One region of the Gulosibacter sp. genome, then DNA from elsewhere that is predicted to be linked to it. Evidence: predicted binding sites of a transcription regulator. Region 1 holds the regulator's gene; the other holds the start of a gene.
What was found. The regulator LexA, encoded in region 1, represses DNA repair genes until DNA is damaged. The targets are predictions, from matches to a motif close to TCGAACANNTGTTCGA.
Positions count from the first base shown of each region.

Region 2: a site for LexA is predicted at 1,565-1,580, ahead of ACTHXA_RS04265 (HNH endonuclease signature motif containing protein). Genes of this name have one in related genera too.

Region 1 is NZ_JBQDBE010000014.1:66,431-72,453, forward strand. Features, by position in the region: gene ACTHXA_RS10485 (bifunctional metallophosphatase/5'-nucleotidase) at 1-165, shown strand, start outside; gene ACTHXA_RS10490 (class I SAM-dependent methyltransferase) at 399-1,004, opposite strand; gene hflX (GTPase HflX) at 1,042-2,703, shown strand; gene lexA (transcriptional repressor LexA) at 2,805-3,443, opposite strand; gene ACTHXA_RS10505 (LysM peptidoglycan-binding domain-containing protein) at 3,703-4,053, shown strand; gene ACTHXA_RS10510 (histidinol-phosphate transaminase) at 4,153-5,265, shown strand; gene hisB (imidazoleglycerol-phosphate dehydratase HisB) at 5,262-5,867, shown strand; gene ACTHXA_RS10520 (imidazole glycerol phosphate synthase subunit HisH) at 5,864-6,023, shown strand, end outside.
Region 2 is NZ_JBQDBE010000005.1:23,779-29,801, reverse strand. Features, by position in the region: gene ACTHXA_RS04280 (TetR/AcrR family transcriptional regulator) at 1-418, opposite strand, end outside; gene ACTHXA_RS04275 (DUF1801 domain-containing protein) at 577-1,245, opposite strand; gene ACTHXA_RS04270 (hypothetical protein) at 1,285-1,461, shown strand; gene ACTHXA_RS04265 (HNH endonuclease signature motif containing protein) at 1,668-3,551, shown strand; gene ACTHXA_RS04260 (DUF6578 domain-containing protein) at 3,641-4,516, opposite strand; gene ACTHXA_RS04255 (hypothetical protein) at 4,674-5,828, opposite strand; gene ACTHXA_RS04250 (aldo/keto reductase) at 5,945-6,023, opposite strand, start outside.

The DNA.
Region 1 (6,023 bases):
AACGGCTCGGGCGACGACAAGGGCTCAGACAATGGCAAGGGCGACTCGGACGACAACCTCGCCCAGACCGGTGCGAGCCCCTTTGCTGTGGTCTTCCCGGCACTGGCAGTTGTTGCTGCGGGACTCCTGCTGCACTCGATGCGCAGCGCCCGCATCACCAAGTAGCCGAGCTGGCGAAAGCCCAACTCACCGCTCGGCAACAGCATCTGCAGCCCGGTTAGTCGAAGTGAAAGTGAACGCCGATCGGTCGCGTGGTGTTGGAATCCGGCATTGGAATGCAACACCACGCGACCGATCTTGGGTTTTCAGCGGGTGCTAGCTTGAACGCCGACTGAGTAGCGATTCATTTTGTCAGCGTGATGCAGCCAACAACACGCACTTCTTGGCGCTGGCTTTGCCTAGAGTCGGGCGACGCGAAGGATGCGGAAGCCACCTGAGGTGGAGTCACGGGTCACCTCATAGCTTTCTCCAAGCGACGCTGCGAGCCGCTTCTGCAGCGAGTCCGCACCCAAGTTCTTCCCGACAACTAGCCACGCTTCACCTCCCGGGACTAGCCGCGGCAACCACTTCGCCAGCAACGCGTCCAAGGCCTCTTTGCCAATTCGGATTGGCGGGTTCGACCAGATGACATCAAATTGCATGTCTTCTGGTATTTGTTCCGCCTTTAGGGCGCGCACCCGAGACAGTCCGTGGCGCTGCGCATTCTCGTTCGTGAGTTCGATCGCACGCTCATTGACATCGACAGCCCAGACATCCAAATCGGGAGAATCGAAGCCGAGCGCGAGCGCGATCGGCCCCCACCCGCATCCCAAGTCGAGCGCATTACCTTCAGAAGGCGCCTGCGGGGCTTCATCAAGGAGGATGCGTGTTGCCCGGTCGAGATGATCGCCGGAGAATACCGCGTTCGCCGTGGCAACGGAGATGTCACGACCTCGTAATGTGATGTCGAGTTCGCGTTTACGCTCTTTGGCTTGCGGATTCTCCGCAAAATACTGTTCGGCCATGTCTAGAAGGTATCGCAGGGCGTAGACTTGCTCGAACATGCTCAAAGACCACGACGAACACTTTTCCTATTCTGACCCTGATGTTGACGACCGCAATGAAGCCATCGTCGATCGGGTACTCGCTCGCGAAGAATCGCAGCGAGGCAAAACAACGCTCTTCACCAGCGGACGTGCTGAGGCGCTCGATAATGATGCGGATACGACATACGACTCTGAAATAGATGGTCTGCAGCTTGAACGCGAAGCGCGACGCTCTCTACAGACGGTTGACGGCCTTTCCACGGAGCTCGAAGACGTTACCGAGGTTGAGTACCGACAGGTCCGCCTCGAAAAGGTCGTCTTGATCGGTGTGTATCCCGCTGGCACACAGCAGGACGCGGAGAACTCCTTGCAGGAACTGGCGGCGCTTTGCGAAACCGCTGGTGCCGTAGTGCTCGATGGCGTATTGCAGCGTCGACCGAATCCCGATCCCGCGACCTATCTCGGCCGAGGTAAAGCGGACGAACTCGCGGACATTGTTGCCGAGACCGGAGCCGACACAGTGGTCGCCGACACCGAACTCGCGCCCTCGCAGCGACGTGCGCTCGAGGATGCGGTGAAGGTTAAGGTAATTGACCGCACCGCAGTCATCCTGGACATTTTTAGTCAGCATGCGAAGAGCCGTGAGGGTAAAGCCCAGGTGGAACTCGCGCAGCTTGAGTATCTCTTGCCGCGACTTCGTGGTTGGGGTGCTTCGATGTCTCGTCAGGCCGGTGGTCAGGTCGGCTCTGCCGGTGCAGGTATGGGATCCCGCGGTCCCGGTGAGACGAAGATCGAACTGGACCGGCGACGCATCCACACGCGTATGGCAAAGCTTCGGCGCGAAATCGCCGGGATGAAGACAGCTCGTGATACGAAACGTGCCCAGCGGGAGCGGAATCAGGTGCCAGCCGTTGCGATTGCGGGTTACACCAACGCCGGCAAGTCCTCACTGCTCAATAGGATTACTCGCGCGGGAGTCCTCGTTGAGAACCAGTTGTTTGCGACGCTGGACGCGACGGTGCGACGAACCGAGACCGCAGACGGTCGCCCATACACAATCGCGGACACTGTGGGATTCGTCCGGAACTTGCCCCACCAACTCGTGGAGGCGTTTCGTTCCACGCTTGAAGAGGTCGCCGAGGCAGATGTGCTTGTTCACGTTGTGGATGCCTCGCACCCCGACCCCGCGGGGCAGATCCAGACGGTTCGCGAGGTCATTGGGGAAATCGATTCCCGGCACATCCCTGAACTGATTGTGTTCAATAAGGCCGATCTGATCGATCGAGACACCGAGATAGCCCTTCGTGGTCTGGAACACGAATCAGTATTTGTCTCCGCCCGTACCGGTCAGGGCGTGGACGAGCTCCTCGAAACGATTGCCGAGATGCTTCCGGTCGCGGAAATTGAGGTGGAACTCATCGTGCCGTACGACCGTGGTGATCTGGTGTCCCTGCTGCACAATTCCGGTGGCGTGCTCGAAGAGTCGCATGAAGCTGACGGCACCCACTTGCGTGCTCGAGTGCACGCAGACCAGCTCGGTGCGATTGAACCGTTCCGCGTGGGTGGGGAAGGTGCGCCGGAACGCACTCGACCGACAGTCCGTTCGAAGCCACGCGTCAATGATGAACGACCCAGTACCCGAAAACTCGAGTTGCCGCGTCACGATCAAGCAAGCTAACGACTTGACGCGATCTTGAGTCAGATGAGTGAGGCCGCCCGGGAATCTTCCCGAGCGGCCTCACTCATCGCGCGCAGATTCCTTACGCGAAAGGATCTGGACTACACCGAACGCATTACCGCTACGACGCGGCCAAGGATCTGTGATTCGTCACCGAGGATGGGCTCATACGCGGAGTTTCGGGGGAGAAGCCAGGCGTGACCATCGCGCTGACGGAACACCTTCACAGTGGCCTCACCGTCGAGCATTGCGGCGACGATCTCGCCGTTCTGGGCAGTGTTCTGCTCTCGGACGACAACCCAATCGCCATCGCAAATCGCGGCGTCCACCATCGAATCTCCGGACACCTCGAGCATGAAGAGGTCCCCGAGGCCAACGAGCTGGCGAGGTAATGGCATTACGTCTTCTACCTGCTGCTGCGCGGTAATCGGTACGCCAGCAGCAATTCGCCCAACAAGCGGCACGAGCGCCGTCTCTGCCGGGGCCGTTTCTTCGGTCTCTTCTGCGACCTGCGGCATGTAGAGCAGTTCGATAGTGCGTGCCTGATTCGAGTTGCGGCGAAGATACCCGTGCTTCTCCAACTGGGCGAGTTGGTGTGAAACCGAGGATGAGCTGGCGAGGCCAACTGCGTCACCAATTTCACGAATCGTGGGGGCATAGCCGTGGCGGTTCAGGTGCTCGGCAATGAAGCCGATGACCTGCTCCTGCTTGGCGGAGAGGGGCTTGATTGTGGGTTTCATGGTGCGCTCCTCGGCTTCCTGGTGGGGAAGAACCATCGAATGTCGGTGGCTCGTGGTCTTGTCCTCTTGTGTCGCTTTTGACTCTAGTGGGGATACCTCGAAAATCAAACAGATATTCGAGCGTGTCGAGAAAAAAATTCGAAGAAAATCCTTGCGAAAACCATCGTTCGAAGATAAGTTTAGAACAGACATTCGGAACAGGGTTTCGATCACAACAATCGAACAACCTGCTCAAGTGTTTACCGAAGGGAGAAAGACCATGACTGCAATGTCGCTCCACGACACTTCTCGTAAGCGTGCCGGTCTGAAGCTGACTGTGCGCGGGCGCCGTGTGCTCGCAGCGTTGCTGTTGGCGCCGGTCGGCCTCGGTATAGGTATTGGTGTCGCCCAAATGCCAGCTGCCTTCGCTGGTGATGATGCCGTGGCCCAGGGCGCGCACGAACAGTTCGAAATGCACACGGTGCTCGCGGGTGAATCGCTGTGGGATATCGCCGGGGGGATCGCGGGGTCCAGTGATGTTCGCGATGTAGTCGCGGAGATCATGCGCCTCAACGGGCTGTCCGACGCTTCACTACAGGCTGGTCAGCAACTCGCGCTGCCGAACCTGTAGTGCTCTCCGCGGGTGAAGTTTGTGCCGTGAACGTCGCCTGCGTGCGCAGACAACTCCGCACCTGCCCAGGTATTTCTGCCGCCCGTCTAAGATAGAGCGGTGACTTCCCTAGATGAGCTACCACTTCGTGATGACCTCCGCGGCATCGCACCCTACGGTGCACCGCAAGAACCGGTGCGGATTTCGATCAATGTGAATGAGAATCCGTACTCGGTGCCCGAGGAAGTAGCGACTCATGTGATCCAGCACATCGCCCGTTCTCTTCCGGGCCTCAATCGCTACCCTGACCGAGAATTTGTCGAACTCCGCGAGAAGCTCGCACAATATCTCGGTCACGGCATCTCACGCGAGCAGGTCTGGGCGGCGAATGGTTCGAATGAGGTCCTGCAGCAACTGATGCAGGTCTTCGCGGGCCCAGGCCGCACAGTCATGGGGTTCAATCCGACCTACTCGATGTATCCACTGATTGCTCGAGGCGTCGGGAGCGAATGGATCGGCGCGGAGCGTGACAGTGACTTTGAAATCAGTCCTGAAACCGCGCGGAAAGCGGTAGCGCTCCACCAGCCTGATGTGCTGATCCTCTGCAGCCCCAATAATCCCACCGGTACCGCACTCTCTCTCGAGACTATTGCGGCAGCCTATGACGCCGCTCCGGGAATCGTGATTGTGGACGAGGCCTATGCCGAATTTCGACCCGACGGCATGCCCTCGGCGCTCGAGTTGCTTCCAGGTCGTCCCCGGCTCGTGATCTCACGCACGATGTCAAAGGCGTTCGCATACGCAGGCGCACGTCTCGGCTACTTCGCCGCGGATGCGGCTGTGGCGGATGCGGTTCGACTCGTCCGGCTGCCGTACCACCTGTCGGCAATCACCCAGGCCGCGGCAAGCGGGGCGCTCGACTATAGCGATCTCATGCTCGCCCAAGTTGACCTGATCCGCGAGCAGCGCGATCGACTCGTCGAAGAGATTGCGAAGCTTGGCTACCGAGTATACCCATCCGCTTCGAACTTCGTGATGTTTACCGGAGTCGAAAACCCGAACGAGATGTTCGAAGAGTTCTATCGACGCAGCATTCTCATCCGCGATAACGGCATTCCAGGCTGCCTTCGGGTCACGGCGGGTACGGAAGCTGAAACTACAGCGTTTCTCGACGCCCTCGCAGAAATCACCCGCGAGCGTCCAGAACTTCAAAGCAAGGAGGCAACCCGATGACCGAGGCACGCATTGCCACGGAGACACGGAAGACAAGCGAGTCCACCGTGGAAGTGACGATCAATCTAGACGGTACCGGCAAGGCCGATATCGACACATCAGTACCATTTTTCGATCACATGCTCACTGCGTTCGCGAAGCACTCACTGAGCGATCTCACCGTGCGATCGACCGGTGACATCCACATCGACGAGCACCACACGATCGAAGACACCTCGATCGTGCTCGGCGAAGCGATCCGAAAGGCGCTTGGTGACAAGCGCGGAATCGGCCGCTACGGTGACGCGCTCGTCCCACTTGACGAAGCTCTCGCACAGTGCGTGGTGGATGTATCCGGACGGCCCTTCCTCGTGCACTCGGGCGAACCGGCAGGTTTTGAACTGCACCGCATCGGCGGTCACTTCACTGGGTCAATGGTCCGCCACGTATTTGAAGCGATTACATTCCACGCAGGACTCACCGTGCACATGCGTGTGCTTGAGGGCCGTGACCCACACCACATTGCTGAGGCAGAGTTCAAGGCGTTCGCGCGCGCATTCCGTGCCGCGAAGCGACTCGATCCGGAGGTGGACGGCATCCCGTCGACCAAGGGTGCACTGTGAGCCGACCCAGTGTAGTCGTGTTCGACTACGGCTTTGGGAATGTTCACTCGGCAGTGAAGGCGCTTGAAGAGGCTGGTGCCGACGTCACTCTCACCAAGGATCCGGAAGCAGCGATTGCTGCGGACGGCCTACTCGTGCCCGGAGTCGGTAGCTTCG
Region 2 (6,023 bases), on a different contig from region 1:
CGGCGCACCAATCGAGCAACCAATTTCGCCATTCGCCGATGGAATCTTCGAAGAGTTCCTGTGCCGGCGGGTCGTTGGTGGCTTCGCTCCAGAACGCAATGACTACGCGAGCCTCATCGAGCAATTCGGAATTGAGCGGAAGGATTTCATTGAAGAATGCCGTCAATGCAGCCAAACCGGTGAGGCCGTTTACTTGTGCGACTACCCGTTCGTTTGTCCTCGCAAATACGTGGGCGTATGTCGCCTGCATCAAATCGGCTTTGGTGGGAAAGTACGGCTTCAAGGCACCGTTCGCGTACCCGGCTTCCTGCGCAATTTGCCGCATCGTGGCGCCAGCCATTCCCTGTCGCGCGATGATTCGCCACGTGGTGCCCACAATTTCTGCGCGACGCTGGTCATGGTCCACGGTTTTTTGCACTGTACTTACCTCGTTTAGTCCCGCCACATCGCCAGCGAGTTCCCGCGTCTGCGCTGAGCCGTCTGCGCTGAGCTGACGCCTACCGATCTATTCTCGCTCAACCGAGATTGGCGCGCGAATTCGGGCCTTGTGAGGGCCGCTCCGTGTCCCGCGCACCGTCAGCACTGTGTCGACGGCGCTTGCCAAGCCTTTTCGATCAGGCGGGACAACACATCCAGGTCGATGTCTTCTGGCTTGTTGATGTAGAGACAAGAGGCACCCACGGTGTACTTGCCAAGCTGTTCGAGGTCCGTAGCCGCGTCGGGACCGTCCGTGAGTCCGTACAGAGACAGTTTTGCTTTGCGCGGGCTGAATCCGACCTTGAAGGTGTCCCCTTCGCGTCCGGTGGCGTACTTGTAGTGCACCTGCCCGTAGCCGATCATGGACGGACCCCACATCACGGGTTCCGCCCCGGTAATCCGATTGAACAATTCGAGCAGCATTCGACCGTGTGCGATACGACGCTCCGTGTCGAGCGACTCGATGAAGTCTTCAGGACGCTGCGCGGTCTGCGCGGTTTTGATGTCTTTCGCGTTCTGGCCGGTGTGACCCTCGATGTACACCGTACCGCTCGGTTCCGGGGCTGGGATACTACCGGCGAGGCTCATGCCCTTCCGCTCGAGCGCACTTTGAATCCGCTCGAGACTGCGAACGCCCACGCCGTTGAGGGATGCTAGCTCTTGATAGTTGGCGGAGTTGAGTGACTCGAGGTCGACGTACCCCTTCGTTGCAAGTGCCTTTCGCGCCGCTGCTGCGACACCGGGGACGGTCTCAATCGGAGTTGCCATGCGCGAATTCTACGCGGGTGAGACCAATAGAATCCGCGCATGGCAACATTCTTGATCAACAAAACCCTGGGAAAGTCCGGCAGCTACGAGCGAACCGTGGCGGCGTCAAAGTATCGGCAAGAGGGCGACTATTTCGTGTTCTACGCGGATGCATCGATGACGAAGAAAGTGCTGACGGTGAAGGCCGAGTTGGTGTCGACTATCGATACGGAATAGTCCGCCCGTCGGGTCGGATGCGGCGTCGGGGCGGATGCGATGTCGGGGCGGATGCGATGTCGGGGCGGATGCGGCGGATGCCCTGGCGCCTTCGGTTCTAGATTCGAATAATTGTTTTCCCATTTATCGTTGCTTTGTTCGATTTATTGTGGTTGAATGGTGGTATCACGCACGGCCGATACTCCCGTTTTGGAGGTGACCCAATCATGACTGCAGCCACCGACAACCCGAACCACAGCGACAGTGCTGGCGACGATGCCGGTGCGGATACTGCCGACGTGTTGCGGGCCTCGCGGCGGGCGTTTGCCTCCGCGGAGCGCTCGAAGCGTGCCGCGGACGCCGCCCTGGTGCACGTCCTCGCGACCTCCTATGACTTGGCGACCGCAAAAGCGGACATCGCTCCCCGTACTGCCGCTGGCGAGGAGTACGAACAGGTCCGCGCCCAATACCTCCGCGCAATTGTCGGCGAGTTCGCGGTCGAAGCCCGCATGTCCGATGCCTCCCTGGCCCACCGCGCGAACCACGCCCACACGCTCATGGCGAGCTACCCCTCCTGGGTCGATGCCCTGGCAGCCGGGCGAATCGAGTACGCACACACCGTCGCGCTGCTGCGGCACGACCACCTGCTCAACGAGTCGCAACGCGCCGAGTACAGCGACGCCGTACTGGCGTACGCCGAAACGCACACCAGTGGGCAAACCCGGTCGTTCGCGGAACGGCAAGCCGCGAAGTTCGCCCGCGATGACTTCGAACAGGCCTTCGAGGCTGCTTTTGCCGACCGGAATATTGGGATCAGTCACGATCCGGCGGGGATGTCCACGATCTACGCGACCATCCCCACCCAGCTTGCGGTCCCGATCGATGACCTCCTCACTCGTCAAGCACGGTTATTGCGCGCCGAACACCAACGCGACGCAGCTCACCACGCACAGATGGCGCGCTCGATCGACCCAGACCTGCGGGCGCAGGGCACCGCATTCGTGCCCGATACGCGCACGATCGCGCAGATCCGCGCCGACCTGTTCACGGACACTCTCTTGACGGCGACCCCGCAAAGCATCCTCAACGGCCCCAATCAGGGACTCGCGCGGGTAAAAGCAACGGTCGGAATCACCATCCCGGTACTGTCGCTGCTGCCGACTGCGGGGGCGTCCACCGCTAGCAACACGACCACTGGCAACACCACCACTGGCGCCTCTAACACGTCGCCGGTCACGGTCGACGCTCACACCACCGGAGTGCCCGAGGCTGCCCTGGTCAATGGCCTGCACCCTATGAGTACCGCGCAAGCCCGTCAGCTCGCGGCCGAAGCACCCACGTTGCGGCGAGTATTGACGCATCCGATCACGGGACACGTGATCAGCGTCGATACCTACGAGCCACCCGCCAGCCTGCGCACCTTCCTGCGCATCCGGGACCGCACTTGCCGGTTCGCTGGCTGTACCAAAGCAGCCAGCGCCAGCGATTTGGATCACACGATCACGCATCAAGACGGCGGGCCTACCTCGCAACAAAATCTGGCTCACCTCTGTCGAGTCCACCACATCCAAAAACATCACCGTGGTTGGAGCGTGCAGCAACATCCTGGCGGAGTGCTGGTGTGGACCAGCCCGTCCGGGCAGCTTGTGAGTGTGCAACCGGAGCCACCCGGCCCGATATTCCGGCCAGTCCCGGAACCTCCAAAATCACCGGACCCGCCGGAACCCTCGGAAGACGGGCGTGGGCCTGCCAACCCGGCCGACACCGGGACAACCCCCGACGCCGCGGGTGCAGACTCTGCTGCCCGCGGGTCAGACTCCGCCAACCGCGGTGCAGGTTCCGGGTCCACGACTGCAGCCGGCTCGGTATCGGTATTCGTCGAGCCCGATGAAATCGACGCCGAAGAACCCGTGTTGTCGCCCGAGGTACTCGCTGCCCGCTGGCGCCGGTTCAACGAAGCCACCAAACACCTGCGCACCAGCGACTACTTCAACGTCACCCACCACACCTGGGGCATCTCAGTATCGCTGCGAACGCCGGGAGTCTGGCCACCTGACAGTGGCATCAAAATTCCGCTCACCGACCCGGCCGAGGAACCACCGCCCTTCTAATTACCTAGGACGTGGCACCGGCTGTGTCGGTCGACTCAGCCGGTGCGAAGGGATCCGCAGCTCCGGAGAACTCATCCGACCTGGAAGAATCAGCCGCTCCATGGCGCATAGACAATGTCTCCGGCCTCGATCCTCGGCCGCAAATACCGATCAGCATCGTGGCCAAGCTCATCAAGCTTGAGTTGAAACTCACACAGCCAAGTTTGATGGCTATGTCCGGTGATCTCTATCCGGAAGATCGGGGCCCGTGAGTCCTCCAGTAGAACTCGACTCGAAATATTGCCGGCTGCCACTGCCACGAGCATCGCCTCGATCTCCAGCAGCGATTGCGGCTCCGGAACGAGTCGGAAGAATCCATCTCCGGCACTCACTTCGATCCCATCCTCGTCACCCGAACTACGGCTCATACGAAACTCGGCAGCACCTGAGGCTCGAGGTGTCATCTGAATCGAAGATTGTTCCGGATTGCGAACAACGGCCGCAATTTCCAAGTACTCCTCAGCAAGCCTCCCAGTCAGTTCATTGAGCATTTCCCCGAGTTCGTCGCGACTTCGAATCCTCCACACGGGTTCGTCGGGCTCCGCCTGATACGGCGGCAACTCGCTCCCATCCGGAATCTCCAAGCGAACCAGCACCCGCCTACCGGCTACAAAATCATCCAGACTCAGCGACTGCAGCTGCTCGCGTCCGCCAGCAGATAACGCATTTCCAACAACGCCGAGCGCCTCGTCTCCCCCGCGAAGAACCGACTCTCGATAGATTTCGAGAACCCGGCCGGAAATTCTCGACGTCGGAAAACCGACATCCTCCATCTCGTGGTGATCTTCATAGAATTGCGCCGGTTCGCCTGACGGTACAAGCTCCGGGTCGCACGCGAACACGCACCAGTGCACTTCTTCGCCGAGAGTGGGGAGGACGCCACAGCAATGAAACTGCCAGCCGTCGAGCTTGACGTCAATGATCATCCCAAAATCCCAACCATTCACTTGACATCGCGCGAGCTTCGTATTTCCCTGCGCTTTCAAGCCACGCTACCTGAGCCTGCCTGCCGCAATCCATGACGGCCAAACGACCCGAGGCCCGCATCCGGACATCCCGCGGGGAGCGCGGGAGCCTCTTCCGCTAGTCTCCGCGCCCAAAGATCGACAGCGTGCTGCCAACAACCCTGAGCAGTTGACCGATGATCAGCAGCACCTGCAGCACCGTCATGACGCCCTCGAGGGTTGATCCGAGCGCGCGCAAATTCTGCGGCGTGACACTCGAGGTGCCGAGCCTTTCGAATTCGTCTTCCCACTTATTTTCCAAGCGGAACAACACGGCATATGGCAGCAGCCGTTCCGTGAGTAAGAACCGATCGAGACTGGACTGTGCCACCGGATCCCCCGCAGTTGGTTGCGCAGGAAGGCCAAGCGCCACTCCGCCGGGAGTCAGCCCACCAGCCGGGGTGCGCAACGCGCCTTGCGGCGATTGCAGCATCCGCAATCGGTCTTGCTCGCCCAGCCGGATATAGTCCCGCACACCTGATAAATACTGGCGAAGTGCCCGCCCGTGTTCCGTGAACCACAGCATTGGCGGCGGTGACAGCGTAAGCACCCAAAACAGTGCGAGCGACGTGACACTGGCGACCACCGCGCCGACCCACTCACCCTCCAAAAAGGCATAGAGGATCAGGATCGCACTCACGACCAACACCGCAAGAAAGAGCAACGACAGCACATACAGGTGCACGCTGAATGTCACTTTGCGGGCAATGCCGTCCTGCTTAACGCGTTCGCGAGCGTGATCAAAATACTCCGCCAAAGCACGCCGCTGATGGCCGCGAAATGCACCACGACCCTTGAGAAAATAGACATCCGGAGCTTCCTCTACCGAGCGAACTTGGATGCCGATCTCGGCAAGGGCGCGCAGGTACCGTTGACTGCGCTTCTGCCCTCGTAGCGGTGGCCGCAGTGCCTGCAGCAGGAATCGCTCCTCCGGCGAAATTGCCTTGCCCAGGCGAGCCTCGATCGCAACGGGACCCTTCGCCTCGCGCGGTGCGAGCACGCGGATCTTGTCTTGCACTGCCAGGTTGATGATTGCCGCGGCAAGCACTCGCCGATCTGCCCGGACTGCCAATCCATGCTCAATGATGTCGCCCTCCGGCGGCACATACTGGGCCACAATCGAGGCCGGAAGGTGCTTCGCAAAAGGCGTCATCAGCAGAACAATGACGAGCCCAATTCCCACCAGTACAAGCCCAAATGCGATAAACCCAATAAGCGCGCTTTCCTCCCCCACGCGTGCAGCCTATAGTCAGTGTGTTTTGGCTCGGATGTTCCACGGCGTGAAGCACCCGATTCACATGTGATCGTCCAGTGCGCACGAGGAACAGTGCGGTTGCCGGCACGAGCGAACTACCAGCGATCGCCGATCTGCGGGGCGATCAGCTCTTGATAAACGGCTTCGATCGCGGCAGCCTGATCCGCGGTAATC